2 regions of the Streptomyces sp. NPDC001732 genome follow, and region 1 is predicted to be linked to the other one. Evidence: riboswitches for the same ligand, from Rfam matches in the RefSeq annotation. Region 1 holds a riboswitch; the other holds the start of a gene.
What was found. Region 1 has a riboswitch for glycine ahead of gcvP (aminomethyl-transferring glycine dehydrogenase). Riboswitches for the same ligand answer to the same signal wherever they lie in the genome.
Positions count from the first base shown of each region.

Region 2: it holds a riboswitch for glycine, as region 1 does, so the genes downstream of both, gcvT (glycine cleavage system aminomethyltransferase GcvT) here and gcvP (aminomethyl-transferring glycine dehydrogenase) in region 1, are expected to answer to the same signal.

Region 1 covers NZ_JBSFFY010000057.1:6,550-13,592, reverse strand. Annotated here, with positions in the region: gene gcvP (aminomethyl-transferring glycine dehydrogenase) at 1-2,734, opposite strand, end outside; glycine riboswitch at 2,796-2,928, opposite strand; glycine riboswitch at 2,929-3,025, opposite strand; gene ACWCXX_RS32680 (PRC-barrel domain-containing protein) at 3,127-3,507, shown strand; gene ACWCXX_RS32675 (DNA polymerase IV) at 3,432-4,910, opposite strand; gene ACWCXX_RS32670 (MerR family transcriptional regulator) at 4,968-5,585, opposite strand; gene ACWCXX_RS32665 (bifunctional nuclease family protein) at 5,754-6,227, opposite strand; gene ftsR (transcriptional regulator FtsR) at 6,281-7,024, opposite strand; gene ACWCXX_RS32655 (FHA domain-containing protein) at 7,042-7,043, opposite strand, start outside.
Region 2 covers NZ_JBSFFY010000024.1:103,479-110,521, forward strand. Annotated here, with positions in the region: gene ACWCXX_RS22990 (enhanced serine sensitivity protein SseB C-terminal domain-containing protein) at 216-995, opposite strand; gene ACWCXX_RS22995 (enhanced serine sensitivity protein SseB) at 1,179-1,949, opposite strand; gene ACWCXX_RS23000 (AAA family ATPase) at 2,138-2,821, opposite strand; glycine riboswitch at 2,982-3,079, shown strand; gene gcvT (glycine cleavage system aminomethyltransferase GcvT) at 3,221-4,336, shown strand; gene gcvH (glycine cleavage system protein GcvH) at 4,429-4,806, shown strand; gene glyA (serine hydroxymethyltransferase) at 4,828-6,087, shown strand; gene ACWCXX_RS23020 (L-serine ammonia-lyase) at 6,242-7,043, shown strand, end outside.

The sequences.
Region 1 (7,043 bases):
ACTCCCCGCCCAGCATCGCCGCGGTGTGCGGGGCGTTGCGCAGCGGGTTGTCGTCCGCGCTCCACTCGCCCGAAGCCACCTTCTCGACCTCGCCGCGAATGGCGATCATCGTGTCGCAGAACCGGTCGAGCTCCGCGAGGTTCTCGCTCTCGGTCGGCTCGATCATCAGCGTCCCGGCGACGGGGAACGACATGGTCGGCGAGTGGAAGCCGTAGTCGATCAGGCGCTTGGCGATGTCGTCGACGCTGACGCCGGTGGCCTTGGAGATCGGCCGCAGGTCCACGATGCACTCGTGCGCGACGAGTCCGGCCGGGCCGTTGTACAGGATCGGGTAGTGCGGCTCCAGCCGCTTGGCGATGTAGTTGGCGGCGAGCACGGCGACCTGCGTCGCGCGCTTGAGGCCCTCCCCGCCCATCAGGCGGACGTACGCCCAGGAGATGGGGAGGATGCCGGCCGAGCCCCACGGGGCGGCCGAGATCGGCCCGACGCCGGTCTCGGGACCCGCCGCGGGCTGGAGCGGGTGGTTCGGCAGGTACGGGGCGAGGTGCGCGCGCACACCGACCGGGCCGACCCCGGGGCCGCCGCCGCCGTGCGGGATGCAGAAGGTCTTGTGCAGGTTGAGGTGCGAGACGTCGCCGCCGAACCGTCCCGGCCTGGCGAGACCGACCAGGGCGTTGAGGTTGGCACCGTCGACGTACACCTGGCCGCCGGCGTCGTGCACCTCGGCGCAGATGTCGGCGACGTGCTCCTCGAACACACCGTGCGTCGACGGGTACGTGATCATGAGCACGGCGAGTTCCTCGCGGTGCTTCTCGATCTTGGCGCGGAGGTCCTCGATGTCGACCTCGCCGTCGTCGGCGGTCTTGACCACGACGACCTTCATGCCGGCCATCACGGCGCTGGCGGCGTTGGTGCCGTGCGCGGAGGACGGGATGAGGCAGACGGTCCGCTGCTCGTCGCCGTTGGCCCGGTGGTACGCCCGTACGGCCAGGAGACCGGCGAACTCGCCCTGCGAGCCCGCGTTCGGCTGGATGGAGACCGCGTCGTAGCCGGTGACCTCGGCGAGGCGCTCCTCCAGCTCACGGATGAGGGTGAGGAAGCCCTGCGCCTGCTCGGCCGGAGCGAAGGGGTGCAGCGCGCCGAACTCGGGCCAGGTGATCGGCTCCATCTCGGTGGTCGCGTTCAGCTTCATGGTGCAGGAGCCGAGCGGGATCATGCCGCGGTCCAGCGCATAGTCCCGGTCGGCGAGCCGGCGCAGGTAGCGGAGCATCGCGGTCTCGGAACGGTGCTGGTGGAAGACCGGGTGGGTGAGGATCTCGTCGGTGCGCAGCAGCCCCTCGGGCAGCGCGTCGGCGACGGTGGTGTCCAGCGCCTCGATGTCCCCGTCGACGCCGAAGGCGGCCCAGACGGCGGTGATCTGCGTACGGGTGGTGGTCTCGTCGCAGGCGAGGGAGACCAGGTCGGCGTCGACGAGCCGCAGGTTGACCCCTCGCTCGCGGGCGCTCTCGACGACCTCCGCGGCCCGGCCCGGGACGCGCACGGTGAGGGTGTCGAAGTGGGCGCCGGTCACGACGTCGACACCGGCGGCGCGCAGCCCCTCGGCCAGGATCGTCGCGTAGCGGTGGGTGCGCCGGGCGATCGTGCGCAGCCCGTCCGGGCCGTGGTAGACGGCGTACATCCCGGCCATGACGGCGAGCAGCACCTGCGCGGTGCAGATGTTGCTGGTGGCCTTCTCGCGGCGGATGTGCTGCTCGCGGGTCTGCAGGGCCAGCCGGTAGGCCTTGTTGCCGTCCGCGTCGACGGAGACGCCGACGAGGCGGCCGGGCAGGCTGCGGGCGAACTTCTCGCGCACTGCCATGAACCCGGCGTGCGGTCCGCCGAAGCCCATCGGCACGCCGAAGCGCTGCGTCGTGCCGACCGCGATGTCCGCGCCCAGGTCGCCCGGCGAGGTGAGCAGGGTCAGGGCCAGCAAGTCGGCGGCGACGGTGACGATCGCGCCGAGCTCGTGGGCCCGCTCTATGAGGGGGCGGACGTCCCGGACGGTTCCGGAGGCACCCGGGTACTGCACCAGCACGCCGAAGACACCGCGCTCGGCGATCTCCGCCGGGATGCCGTCGGACAGGTCGGCGACGACGACCTCGACGCCGGTCGGCTCGGCGCGGGTCTCGATGACCGCGATCGTCTGCGGCAGGGCGTCGGCGTCGACCAGGAAGACGCCGTCCTTCACCTTGCCGACGCGCCGGGAGAGCGCCATGGCCTCGGCGGCCGCGGTGCCCTCGTCGAGCAGGGAGGCGCCCGAGGTGGGCAGCCCGGTCAGCTCGGCGACCATCGTCTGGAAGTTGAGGAGCGCCTCCAGGCGGCCCTGGGAGATCTCCGGCTGGTACGGCGTGTAGGCCGTGTACCAGGCGGGGTTCTCCATGACGTTGCGCAGGATCACCGGCGGGGTGAAGGTGCCGTAGTAGCCGAGCCCGATCATCGGGGTCAGCACCTGGTTGCGGTCCGCGAGGGAACGCAGTTCGGCGAGGACCTCGGCCTCGGTGCGCGCGGCCGGGAGCCGGAGTGCCTCGGTGCTCTTGATGACGTCGGGCACCGCGGCCGCGGTGAGCTCGTCCAGCGAGCCGTACCCGACCTGGGCGAGCATCTTCGACTGCGCCTCGGCATCGGGGCCGATGTGCCGCTGTTCGAACGGAATGCCCTGCTCCAGCTGGGAGAGCGGGGTGCGACGGGGGGTCATGGTGGAGGCCTCCTGGTCTGTCACGACCTGCGAGGGGCACCTCGGCGCGGGTGCCCGGACGGCCTCCCCCTCTGTCATCTCAACCTGAGAGCTTCACCGGCATGCTTTGCGGCGTGCCGACTTTCACCGTCGGTGAGGAAGGGAACCGCTCCGGCACCCGGCCGCACGGAACCCGCCCTGCTTTCCAGAGTGACCTCGTCCGTGCGGTACGGGGGCCTGAGAGATTCCGGGGAGGATTTGCTCCTTCGGCGCCTTCGGATCGGTTCCGGAGGACTCTCCCGCACGGGGTCAGCGGCCGCCACCAGCCTACCAGCGGGGTTCGTGGCCGAACCCTCGAGTGGCCGACCCCCCGGATCTGCCCTTTTGTAGTGCTTGTGGAGTAGCCGCGACCAATGGGAGGGATCGTGCAGACCGACATCGATCCGCGCAGCCTGATCGGCCGCAAGGCATTCGACCGCAAGGGCACCAAGATCGGAACCGTGGACGAGGTGTACCTCGACGACGCGACCGGGGTACCCGAATGGGCGGCCGTACGCACCGGACTCTTCAGCCGGGACGCCTTCGTCCCGCTGGAACCCAGCGAATTCGTGGACGACACGCTCCGCGTTCCCTTCGACCGTGCGCTGATCAAGGACGCACCCGACTTCGGCGTCGGCCGCCATCTCTCGCCGGATCAGGAACTCCAGCTCTACCGGCACTACGGTCTGGACTCACCGCCCGAGGGGGTCGGCCCCGACAGGGACTTCGGCAGGCTGGCGGGCCAGGAGGAGTAGTCCGCCGGTTCGCGCACCAGCGGGAGCGGATCGGCCGACCGCAGCGCCATGTCGTCGATCCGGAACGTACGCACCCGGCCGGGCGCCGAATCGGGCTCCTCGAACCGCACCGTCACCCGGCCGATGCCACTGCCCTGCACCCAGCCGTGGCCGTAGGTGTCGTGGCGCACGTCGTGTCCGGCGGGCCAGTGCCGCGCGGCCGGGTCCTCGGGGGTTTCCGGGGGCTCGTGCCGCGGGCCGTCCGCCGGTCCGCCCCGGTCGTCCTCCGCCGTCGCCGCCTCCCCGGCCGCGGCCCCGTCGTCGGCGGCCCGTCGGCCTGTGGCCTGTTCACCGGCGGCCTGGGCGAAGAGGTCCTCCTGCGTGTAGTCGGCAAGCCCCGTGACGCCCACTCCGAGCAGCCGGACGCCCCCGGTGGTGTCCACGGCCTCCAGGAGCCGTGCGGCGGCCTCACGGACCACCGTGGGGTCGTCCGTGGGCCCGCGCAGCGTCTCGGACCGCGTGAGAGTCGAGAAGTCGTACCGGCGCACCTTGAGGACCACCGTCCGCCCGGACCGCCCGGCGCCCCGCAACCGCTGGACGCACCGGTCGGCCAGCCGCTCCACCTCTGTCCTGACCCGTACCCGATCGTGCAGGTCGACGTCGAAGGTGTCCTCGACCGACACCGATTTCGCGTCGCGCTCCGCGACCACGGGCCGGTCGTCGTGGCCGAACGCCATGCGGTGGAGCGAGCCGCCGTGCGCCTTGCCCAGCAGCCGGACCAGCTCGGCCTCCCCCGCCGTGACCAGGTCGTCCACCGTCGTCATCCCGGCACGGCGCAGATGGTCCGCCGTGGCGGGGCCGACGCCGGGCAGGATCCGCACCGGCATGGGCGCGAGCAGCTCCCGCTCCGTACCCGGCTCGATGACCCGCAGCCCGTCCGGCTTGGCCTCCTCCGAGGCGATCTTGGCCAGCATCTTGGAACCGGCGAGCCCGACCGAGCCGGTGAGCCCGGTGACCGCTCTGATGGCGGTGCGCAGCTGCTCACCGATCTTCCGCGCCGAAGCCGTGTCGTCGGCCGTCCCGCCGGCCTCCAGGTCGACGAACGCCTCGTCCAGGCTGAGGGGCTCCACCAGCGGGGAGAGCCGCGCGAGCAGCTCCATCACCTGGTTGCTGACCGTCCGGTACAGCTGGAAGCGGGGCACCAGATAGGCCGCGTTGGGGGCCAGCCGCCGCGCCTGCGCGGTCGGCATCGCCGAGTGCACCCCGAAGCGCCGCGCCTCGTACGAGGCGGTCGCCACGACCCCTCGGGGCCCCAGCCCGCCCACCACGACCGGTTTGCCGCGCAGGCTCGGCTTCGCCGCCTGCTCCACGGAGGCGTAGAAGGCATCCATGTCCAGATGCAGGATGGTGGGAGCGGTTCTCACATCAACCGATGCTGCACCACGGCACTGACAATCGGCGGGGCCGGGGCCTCGGCGGGGTCAGCCGGCGCGGTTGCGCCGCCGTGCGAGCTCGTCTGTGGGGTTGTTGCCGATCAGCGTCTCACCGGTGTCCACCCGCTCGCCGTGCAGCTGTGACAGGGCGACGTCGACGTCCTGCCAGACCACGCCCACCGCGATGCCGAAGACGCCCTGGCCGCCCCGGAGGAGGTCGACGACCTCGTCGGGCGAGGAGCATTCGTAGACCGTGGCCCCGTCGCTCATCAGGGTCATCCGCTCCAGGTCCTGGAATCCGCGGGCCCGCAGGTGCTGCACCGTGGTGCGGATGTTCTGCAGGGCGACGCCCGTGTCCAGGAAACGCTTCACGATCTTCAGCAGGACGACGTCCCGGAAGCTGTAGAGCCGCTGTGTGCCGGAGCCGTACGCCGGGCGCACACTCGGTTCCACCAGCCCCGTGCGCGCCCAGTAGTCGAGCTGCCGGTAGGTGATGCCCGCTGCCGCGCAGGCCGTGGGCCCGCGGTACCCGATGCCGTCGGCCGATGCCACGCCGCCCCCTGCCACCACAGCCGATTGAACCGGCTGCACGATGGTGTGGTCGGCTGTACTCCCCTGCTGCAGATACGGCCCACCGGCTGCCGTACCGTCGCCGCTGCTTCTCACGCCGACCTCCGTCCTTGACCTGCCATCTCGAAGGTAGGCAGTCACTCGGGGTGCGTCAACGATCGCCACACTCGGCACGCCGAGTGATAATCACCCCGAGGGTGGTTTCCCGTGCCTCGCGAGCGGGAAAGGCTTGCCGAATGCGCTGAGGGCGCCCCCGCGGAACGGTCACTGGCTGTTGGTACCGAAATCCTCCGGAGAGATCTGATCGAGGAACTCGCGGAACTTCTCCACCTCGTCCTCCTGCTCGTCCGGGATGGCGATGCCCGCGTCGTCGAGCACGCCGTCACTGCCGTAGATCGGCGTTCCGGTACGCAGCGCGAGCGCTATGGCGTCGGACGGCCGCGCGCTCACCTCGACACCACTGGCGAACACCAGCTCCGCGTAGAAGACCCCTTCCCGCAGGTCCGTGATGCGGACCTCGGTGAGCTCCTGGCCGACGGCCTCGAGCACGTCCTTGAAGAGATCATGGGTCAGCGGCCTGGCCGGAGCCATGCCCTGCTGGGCGAAGGCGATCGCAGTCGCCTCACCAGGACCGATCCAAATGGGGAGGTACCGGTCGCCTCCCACTTCACGCAGGAGCACGATCGGTTGGTTGGAGGGCATTTCCACCCGGACACCCACAACGTCGAGCTCGTTCACACAGCAACCCTAGGACGTGCTCGGCAGGTTTGGGTAGTCGGGCACCCCCGTGATCAGTGCAGCCGGATCCCCAGAGCGGTCTGGACAAGCGCCGAATGAAGCCGCACGGACAGCTCCGCCAGCTCCTTCGTGGTGGCCTCCGCATGTGCTCTGGTCTGCGGATTCCGGTGCCTGCGCAGGGGCGCGACCACCTGCTCGATGAGTCCCGCCTCGCGATCCGCGGCCGCCCGCATGGCACGCAGGTGGCGCGGTTCCAGACCGAATCTGCCCAGATCCGCCACAAGCTTGGCCACCGTGACCATCTCGGCGTCGTAACCGCCTTCCGCCGTCGGAGCGACCAGGCCGTACGACTCCCACTCCTCGAGCTCGCTCTCGCCGACCTCGGCGGCCGCGAGCAGTTCGGCACGGCCGATACGGGCCGCGGTCGTCCGCCCTGGTTCCGCCTGTCGTCCGCCGGCGGCGAGCTCCCGCACACCGCCCGCGGACGGCAGGGCGGACTGCTCGCCGCGGGCGAGGGCGTCGAGATGCTCGCGGATGACCTTCAGCGGGAGGTAGTGGTCCCGCTGCATGCGCAGCACCTGGGCCAGGCGTTCCACGTCGGCGCTGCGGAACTTTCGATAACCGGAAGGGGTCCGCTGCGGCTCGACGAGCCCTTCGGCCTCCAGGAAGCGAATCTTGGAGATCGTGACCTCGGGGAACTCGTCCCGCAGGCGCAGGAGCACCGTGCCGATGCTCATCGGGCGGTCGTCGGCGGTGGCGGTGCCGTGACCGGCACCGCCCGTCGGTGTTCTCAGCATGGACCTTCCCTGGCGGGTC
Region 2 (7,043 bases), on a different contig from region 1:
CATGGGGAGGGGTGCGGCGACTGCCTGTCGAACCGGAAAACACGGACCGGGTCAGGGCGGCGAGCTGGCCGGGCAGGACCACGGGCGGGCCGGGTCGGGAACCACGGGTGGAAGCCAGGGCCGGGTCAGGGACCCAGGGCCGGGGCCGGGCCAAGGACCGCGGTCAGGGACCAGGGCCGCGGGCGCGCGGGGTCACGGGCTCGCGGCGGGCGGGGTCAGTAGGCGCGCTGGGGCGGGTAGCCGTAGCCCGCGGCGGGGGCGGCCGGAGCGTGGGCCTCGCGGTCGTAGAACGGCCGGGCGTTGGCGCGCAGCCACATCGCGACCGGGTCGTACTCGTCGGACATCGCGACGGTGGAGACGGGCAGGCCGTCCGGGACCGCGGCGATCGACTGCTGCATCATCGCGCGCACCGCGTCGACCGAGGGGCGGCTGGTGTCGTAGAGGTCGAGGCCGATGGCGAGGTACGGGACGCCGAGCGCGGGCTGCACCCAGGCGCGGCGCAGCGAGCGGATCGCGGAGGTGTGGTGGGCGTTCTGCGCGAGCTGGGCGTAGAACTGCGGGATCTCGATGGCCGGCTCGGTGAGCCGGAGCGGGCCCGCGGGCATCCGGTCGAGGCCGGTGGCGATGCGGCGCAGGTCCAGCCAGGGGATGCCGACACCGCCGCCCGGGGAGTGCGGGTTGAGCCAGATGCCCCAGCGGTCCGGGAAGAGGGCGCGGGCGATGTCGAGGCCGGTGACCACCTCGTGGGCGCGGTTCCAGCCACTGACCGAGAGCTCCTGCGCGGAGGTCACACAGGGGGCGTAGCCGAGGCCGTCGACCTCCATGTTCCCGTACTGCGCGTCGGGCGAGCCCGGTGCACCGTGCCACAGGAGCATCCAGACCCGGTCGTTCGCGAGGGCCTGCAGCAGCGCCTCGTACGCGTCGTAGCGACCGGGCGTCACTTGGCGCAGCATGTGCTCGACCTGCCCAGCCGCCGCGGTGCCTGACGCACTCACCTGGTCCCGCCCCTCTTCGACTCCACTGTGTCGGCCCACCGAGCCCCGGGCACACGGGCATGGCACGGTGCCGGGGCACCAGCCATGAAACCAGCTTATGCGCCGGTCCTGACACCGGCTTGACACCACGGACCGGAGCCGGACGGTCCGGTCCGGGGCCGCCGGCCCGTGCCGCGACGGGCGCTACCGGTCCGTCCGCTGGTAGAACGGCCGGATCTTCTCCCGCATCCAGTCGCCCACCGGATCCTGTGCCACGTCGAGCAGGACGAGATTGACCGGCCAGGGTACCTCGACCCGGCCGAGGGCACGGCCGAGGGCGTCCATCGGGGCGTTGCGGCCCGCGCCGTCCCAGGTGGAGAACTCGACGCCGATGAACAGGACGGGGTCCTCGCCCTCGATGCTGGCCAGGGCCCGGCGCGCGGTGAGCACGACGCCGCTCTCCTCGAACTCGCCGGCCGCCGCGGCGAGGAAGTCGACGGGCTCCTCCTGCCAGTCCGGCTCGTACAGCCGGACCCTGCCGCCGCTGGCCGGGCCGTCCAGCGGGGTGCGTCCGGCCCGGCAGAGCTCTGCCACGGCGGGCGGCGGCAGCGGCATCCCGACCGCACCGCCCGGGTTCACGGCGATGCCGAGCTGCGGGGGCAGTCCGCGGGCGAAGTCGCGGGCGGGCGCGACGGTGAAGGACATGTGGGCGCCGGCGCAGGCGAGGAACTGCTGCTCGGAGCTGAACACGGGGACGTACGGAGCGCCGTCGATCTCCACCGTCGGCAGGTCGAGGGCCGGGGAGTCGGGTCCGCCGCCGTTGGGCAGGGGCACCCAGACCTGGTTGCGACCGAGCACCTCGACGAGCCGTCCGCCCGCCTCCGGGCTGCCCACCGAGGCCATCAGCACCTCTTCGAGCTCGTTGGCCGGCCATCCGCCCTGCGGATGGGACTGGACCTGCGCCGGAATGTCCACTGCTTCCCCTTCTTGCCCGAGCCTTCCGGCAGAAGGTTAACGCCCGCCGCCGCGACCGCCCCGCCCTCTCGAACGCCCGGCCGACCGGCCGTCCGGCCCGACGGCGCCCGCCCCCGCCTCCTCGGCTCTCCCGGCCGCCCCGCCCCCGCCCTCTCGGCTCCCCCGGCCTCTCCGGCTCCCTCGCCCGCTCAGCTCCCGGGCTCCATGAACCCGATCCGGTCCAGCCTTCCCGCCGCCTCCCGGTCCAGCAGCACCGCCGAGGCGCAGCCGGGCGGCAGCAGGCCGGCCTCGGCGGCCCGCAGCAGCCGGCCCACGGCTCTGCGGTGCCGGGCGAACGCGTAGCCGGACACCCCGCGTCCGCGCTCCCGCTGGCCCTCCTTCGCCGTCTGCGGCGTGACGTCGAGCAGCACGAGGTGCAGGCCGCGGCCCCGGCGCCGGGCGTCCCGGGCCAGCCAGCCGCGCACCCACGACTGGGTCCCGCAGTCGTGGACGACGACGGACTCCCCCGAGCGCAGCACCCGTCGCAGTCCCCAGTAGTGGGCGGCGCGGACGAGCGGACGGTAGAGGGCGTACGGGAATAAGCGGGGCACCCTCCGCGCCCAGCGGTCGCGGGTGTCCTGCGAGTCGATCGTGTGCGCCGCCGTCACCGCCCGCCGGATGAGCGTCGACTTGCCGCTGCCCGGCAGCCCGGAGACCACCACCACGTCGCCCGGCGCGAAGTCCAGGGCACGCGGGCCGCGCCCCGCCCGCTCCCGCAGGTCCCGCACGACGGGCGCGCACGGGCCGAGCACCTCCCTGGCCGGGGCCCCCGGCTGTGCGGGCATCGCTCCGTGCGCGAGGCCCGCGGTCGTCGCGTATCGCCGCAACGTCATCACCCTCCCCCTGTACGGGTCACCCCACGTATGCCCCTGAAGTGTAAAGAAAAGGTAATGCGGCACAACTGTCCCCGCCGTCGAATCCTGTGAGGGGACCGACGCCCCACTCCGGCCCGATGCGTGCGATGATGACCCGGCCAACTGCATAAAGGCCGTTTGAATCCGCGCGGGAGAGTTCCGGCCACCGCGTGTGCCGGGCGCCGAAGGAGCAAGTTCCTCCCTTGAATCTCTCAGGCCCCGTACCGCGCGGGTGAGGCAGATCTGAAAAGCGGGCCGTTCTGCGGCTCCACCCAAGGTGCAAGCCGACCCCTTTCAGGGGCTCCCGGCGAACCTCTCAGGTTCCGATGACAGATGGGGAGGGATCGTCCTCGTCGTCATGCCCCGGGAGTCACATCCATGAGCACCGCCCCCCGTCTCACCGCCCTCGACGCCCTGCACCGCTCGCTGGGTGCGACCATGACCGATTTCGCGGGCTGGGACATGCCCCTGCGCTACGGCAGCGAACGCGACGAGCACAACGCGGTCCGCACCCGGGCCGGTCTCTTCGACCTGTCGCACATGGGCGAGATCACCGTCACCGGCCCCGGGGCCGCGGCCTTCCTGAACTTCGCGCTGGTCGGCAACATCGGCACCGTCGCCACGGGCCGCGCCCGCTACACGATGATCTGCGCCGAGGACGGCGGCATCCTGGACGACCTGATCGTCTACCGGCTCGGCGAGACCGAGTACCTGGTGGTCGCCAACGCCGGCAACGCCCAGATCGTGCTGGACGCGCTGACCGAGCGGGCCGAGGGCTTCGACGCCCAGGTGCGCGACGACCGCGACGCGTACGCGCTGCTCGCCGTCCAGGGTCCGGAGTCCCCCGCCATCCTGGCCTCCGTCACCGATGCCGACCTGGACAACCTGAAGTACTACGCCGGTCTGCCCGGCACCGTCGCCGGTGTCCCCGCACTGATCGCCCGTACCGGCTACACCGGCGAGGACGGCTTCGAACTGTTCGTCGCCCCCGAGCACGCCGAGCAGCTGTGGCGGGCGCTGACCGAGGCCGGCGCCTCGCACGGCCTGGTCCCGTGCGGGCTGTCCTGCCGCGACACGCTGCGCCTGGAGGCCGGCATGCCGCTGTACGGGCACGAGCTGACCACGGCGCTGACCCCGTTCGACGCCGGTCTCGGCCGGGTCGTGAAGTTCGAGAAGGAGGGCGACTTCGTCGGCCGCAAGGCCCTCGAGGCCGCCGCCGAGCGCGCCGAGACCGCCCCGCCGCGCAAGCTGGTCGGGCTGATCGCCGAGGGCCGCCGGGTGCCGCGCGCGGGCTATCCCGTCGTCGCCGACGGCCAGGTGGTCGGCGAGGTCACCTCGGGCGCCCCGTCGCCCACCCTCGGCAAGCCGATCGCCATCGCGTACGTGGACGCCGCGCACGCCACTCCCGGCACCACTGGCGTCGGAGTGGACATCCGGGGCGCCCACGAGCCGTACGAGGTCGTGGCGCTGCCGTTCTACAAGCGCCAGAAGTGACGCCCGCACCTCCCGAAAAGTGACGCATTCGCGTCTCACGCCTTAAGACCACCGTTCATCAGCACTCCCCCGCGTACAGGAGAATTCAGGTCATGAGCAACCCCCAGCAGCTGCGTTACAGCAAGGAGCACGAGTGGCTGTCGGCCGTCGAGGACGGTGTGGCCACGATCGGCATCACCGAGTTCGCCGCCAACGCGCTCGGCGACGTCGTCTACGCCCAGCTCCCCGCGGTCGGTGACACGGTGACCGCGGGCGAGACCTGCGGCGAGCTGGAGTCGACCAAGTCGGTCAGCGACCTGTACTCGCCGGTGACCGGTGAGGTCACCGAGGCGAACCAGGACGTCGTGGACGACCCGTCGCTGGTGAACTCCGCCCCCTTCGAGGGCGGCTGGCTGTTCAAGGTGCGCGTCGCGGCGGAGCCGGAGGACCTGCTCTCCGCCGACGAGTACACCGAGTTCTCCGGCAACTAAGAGACCCCAAGGGACCATCTGATGTCGCTTCTCAACTCCTCCCTCCACGAGCTGGACCCGGACGTCGCCGCCGCCGTCGACGCCGAGCTCCACCGACAGCAGTCCACCCTCGAGATGATCGCCTCGGAGAACTTCGCTCCGGTCGCGGTCATGGAGGCCCAGGGCTCCGTCCTCACCAACAAGTACGCCGAGGGCTACCCCGGCCGCCGCTACTACGGCGGCTGCGAGCACGTCGACGTCGTCGAGCAGATCGCCATCGACCGGATCAAGGCGCTGTTCGGCGCGGAGGCGGCGAACGTCCAGCCGCACTCCGGTGCGCAGGCCAACGCCGCCGCGATGTTCGCGCTGCTGAAGCCGGGCGACACGATCATGGGCCTGAACCTGGCCCACGGTGGTCACCTGACCCACGGCATGAAGATCAACTTCTCCGGCAAGCTCTACAACGTGGTCCCGTACCACGTCGACGAGACCGGCGTCGTGGACATGGCCGAGGTCGAGCGGCTGGCCAAGGAGTCCAAGCCGAAGCTGATCGTCGCCGGCTGGTCCGCGTACCCCCGTCAGCTGGACTTCGCCGCGTTCCGCCGGATCGCGGACGAGGTCGGCGCGTACCTGATGGTCGACATGGCGCACTTCGCCGGCCTGGTGGCCGCGGGGCTGCACCCCAACCCGGTGCCGCACGCCCACGTCGTCACCACCACCACGCACAAGACCCTCGGCGGTCCGCGCGGTGGCGTCATCCTGTCCACGCAGGAGCTCGCCAAGAAGATCAACTCCGCGGTCTTCCCCGGCCAGCAGGGCGGCCCGCTGGAGCACGTGATCGCCGCCAAGGCGGTCTCCTTCAAGGTCGCGGCGTCCGAGGAGTTCAAGGAGCGCCAGCAGCGCACCCTGGAGGGCGCCCGCATCCTCGCCGAGCGTCTGGTGCAGCCGGACGTCACCGAGGTGGGCGTCTCCGTGCTGTCCGGCGGCACGGACGTGCACCTGGTCCTCGTCGACCTGCGCGACTCCGAGCTGGACGGCCAGCAGGCCGAGGACCGCCTGCACGAGCTCGGCATCACCGTCAACCGGAACGCCATCCCGAACGACCCGCGGCCCCCGATGGTCACCTCGGGTCTGCGGATCGGCACGCCGGCCCTGGCCACCCGCGGTTTCGGGGCCGAGGACTTCACCGAGGTCGCGGAGATCATCGCCGCCGCGCTCAAGCCGTCCTACGACGCGGACGCGCTGAAGGCCCGCGTCGTCGCGCTGGCCGAGAAGTTCCCGCTGTACCCCGGCCTGAAGTAGTCCGGACAGGTTCTGGTAACACACCGGGACGGGGCATCGCGCACACTGAACTGTGAGCGCGGTGCCCCGCCCCATGCCCCGCCCTCCGGGCCGCCCGGCCCGTAACCGCACCACCCGGCAGACAACGACGTCTACCAACCCTGAGGAGTCACCCGTGGCCATCTCGGTCTTCGACCTGTTCTCGATCGGCATCGGCCCGTCCAGCTCCCATACGGTCGGCCCGATGCGCGCCGCCCGCATGTTCGCGCGCCGGCTGAAGAACGACGGCCTGATCGCCCACACCGTCTCGATACGGGCCGAGCTCTACGGTTCGCTCGGGGCGACCGGGCACGGCCACGGCACCCCCAAGGCCGTCCTGCTCGGCCTGGAGGGCGAGTCGCCCCGCACCGTGGACGTGGAGAGTGCCGACGAGCGGGTGGAACACATCCGCGCCACCGGCCGGATCAACCTCCTCGGCATGCACGAGATCGACTTCGACGCCGACGAGCAGCTGGTCCTGCACCGCCGCAAGGCCCTGCCGTACCACGCCAACGGCATGACGGTCGCCGCCTTCGGCCACGACGGCGAGACCCTGCTGCACAAGACGTACTACTCGGTCGGCGGCGGCTTCGTCGTCGACGAGGACGCGGTGGGCGAGGACCGGATCGTGCTCGACGACACCGTCCTGAAGCACCCCTTCCGCACCGGTGACGAGCTGCTGCGGCTCTCCCGGGACACCGGCCTGTCCATCTCCTCGCTGATGCTGGAGAACGAGAAGGCCTGGCGCACCGAGGACGAGATCCGCGCGGGTCTGCTGGACATCTGGCGCGTCATGCAGGCCTGCGTCTCGCGCGGCATGTCCCGCGAGGGCATCCTGCCCGGCGGCCTCAAGGTCCGCCGCCGCGCCTCGACCACCGCCCGCCAGCTGCGCGCCGAGGGCGACCCGCAGGCCCACGCGATGGAGTGGATCACCCTCT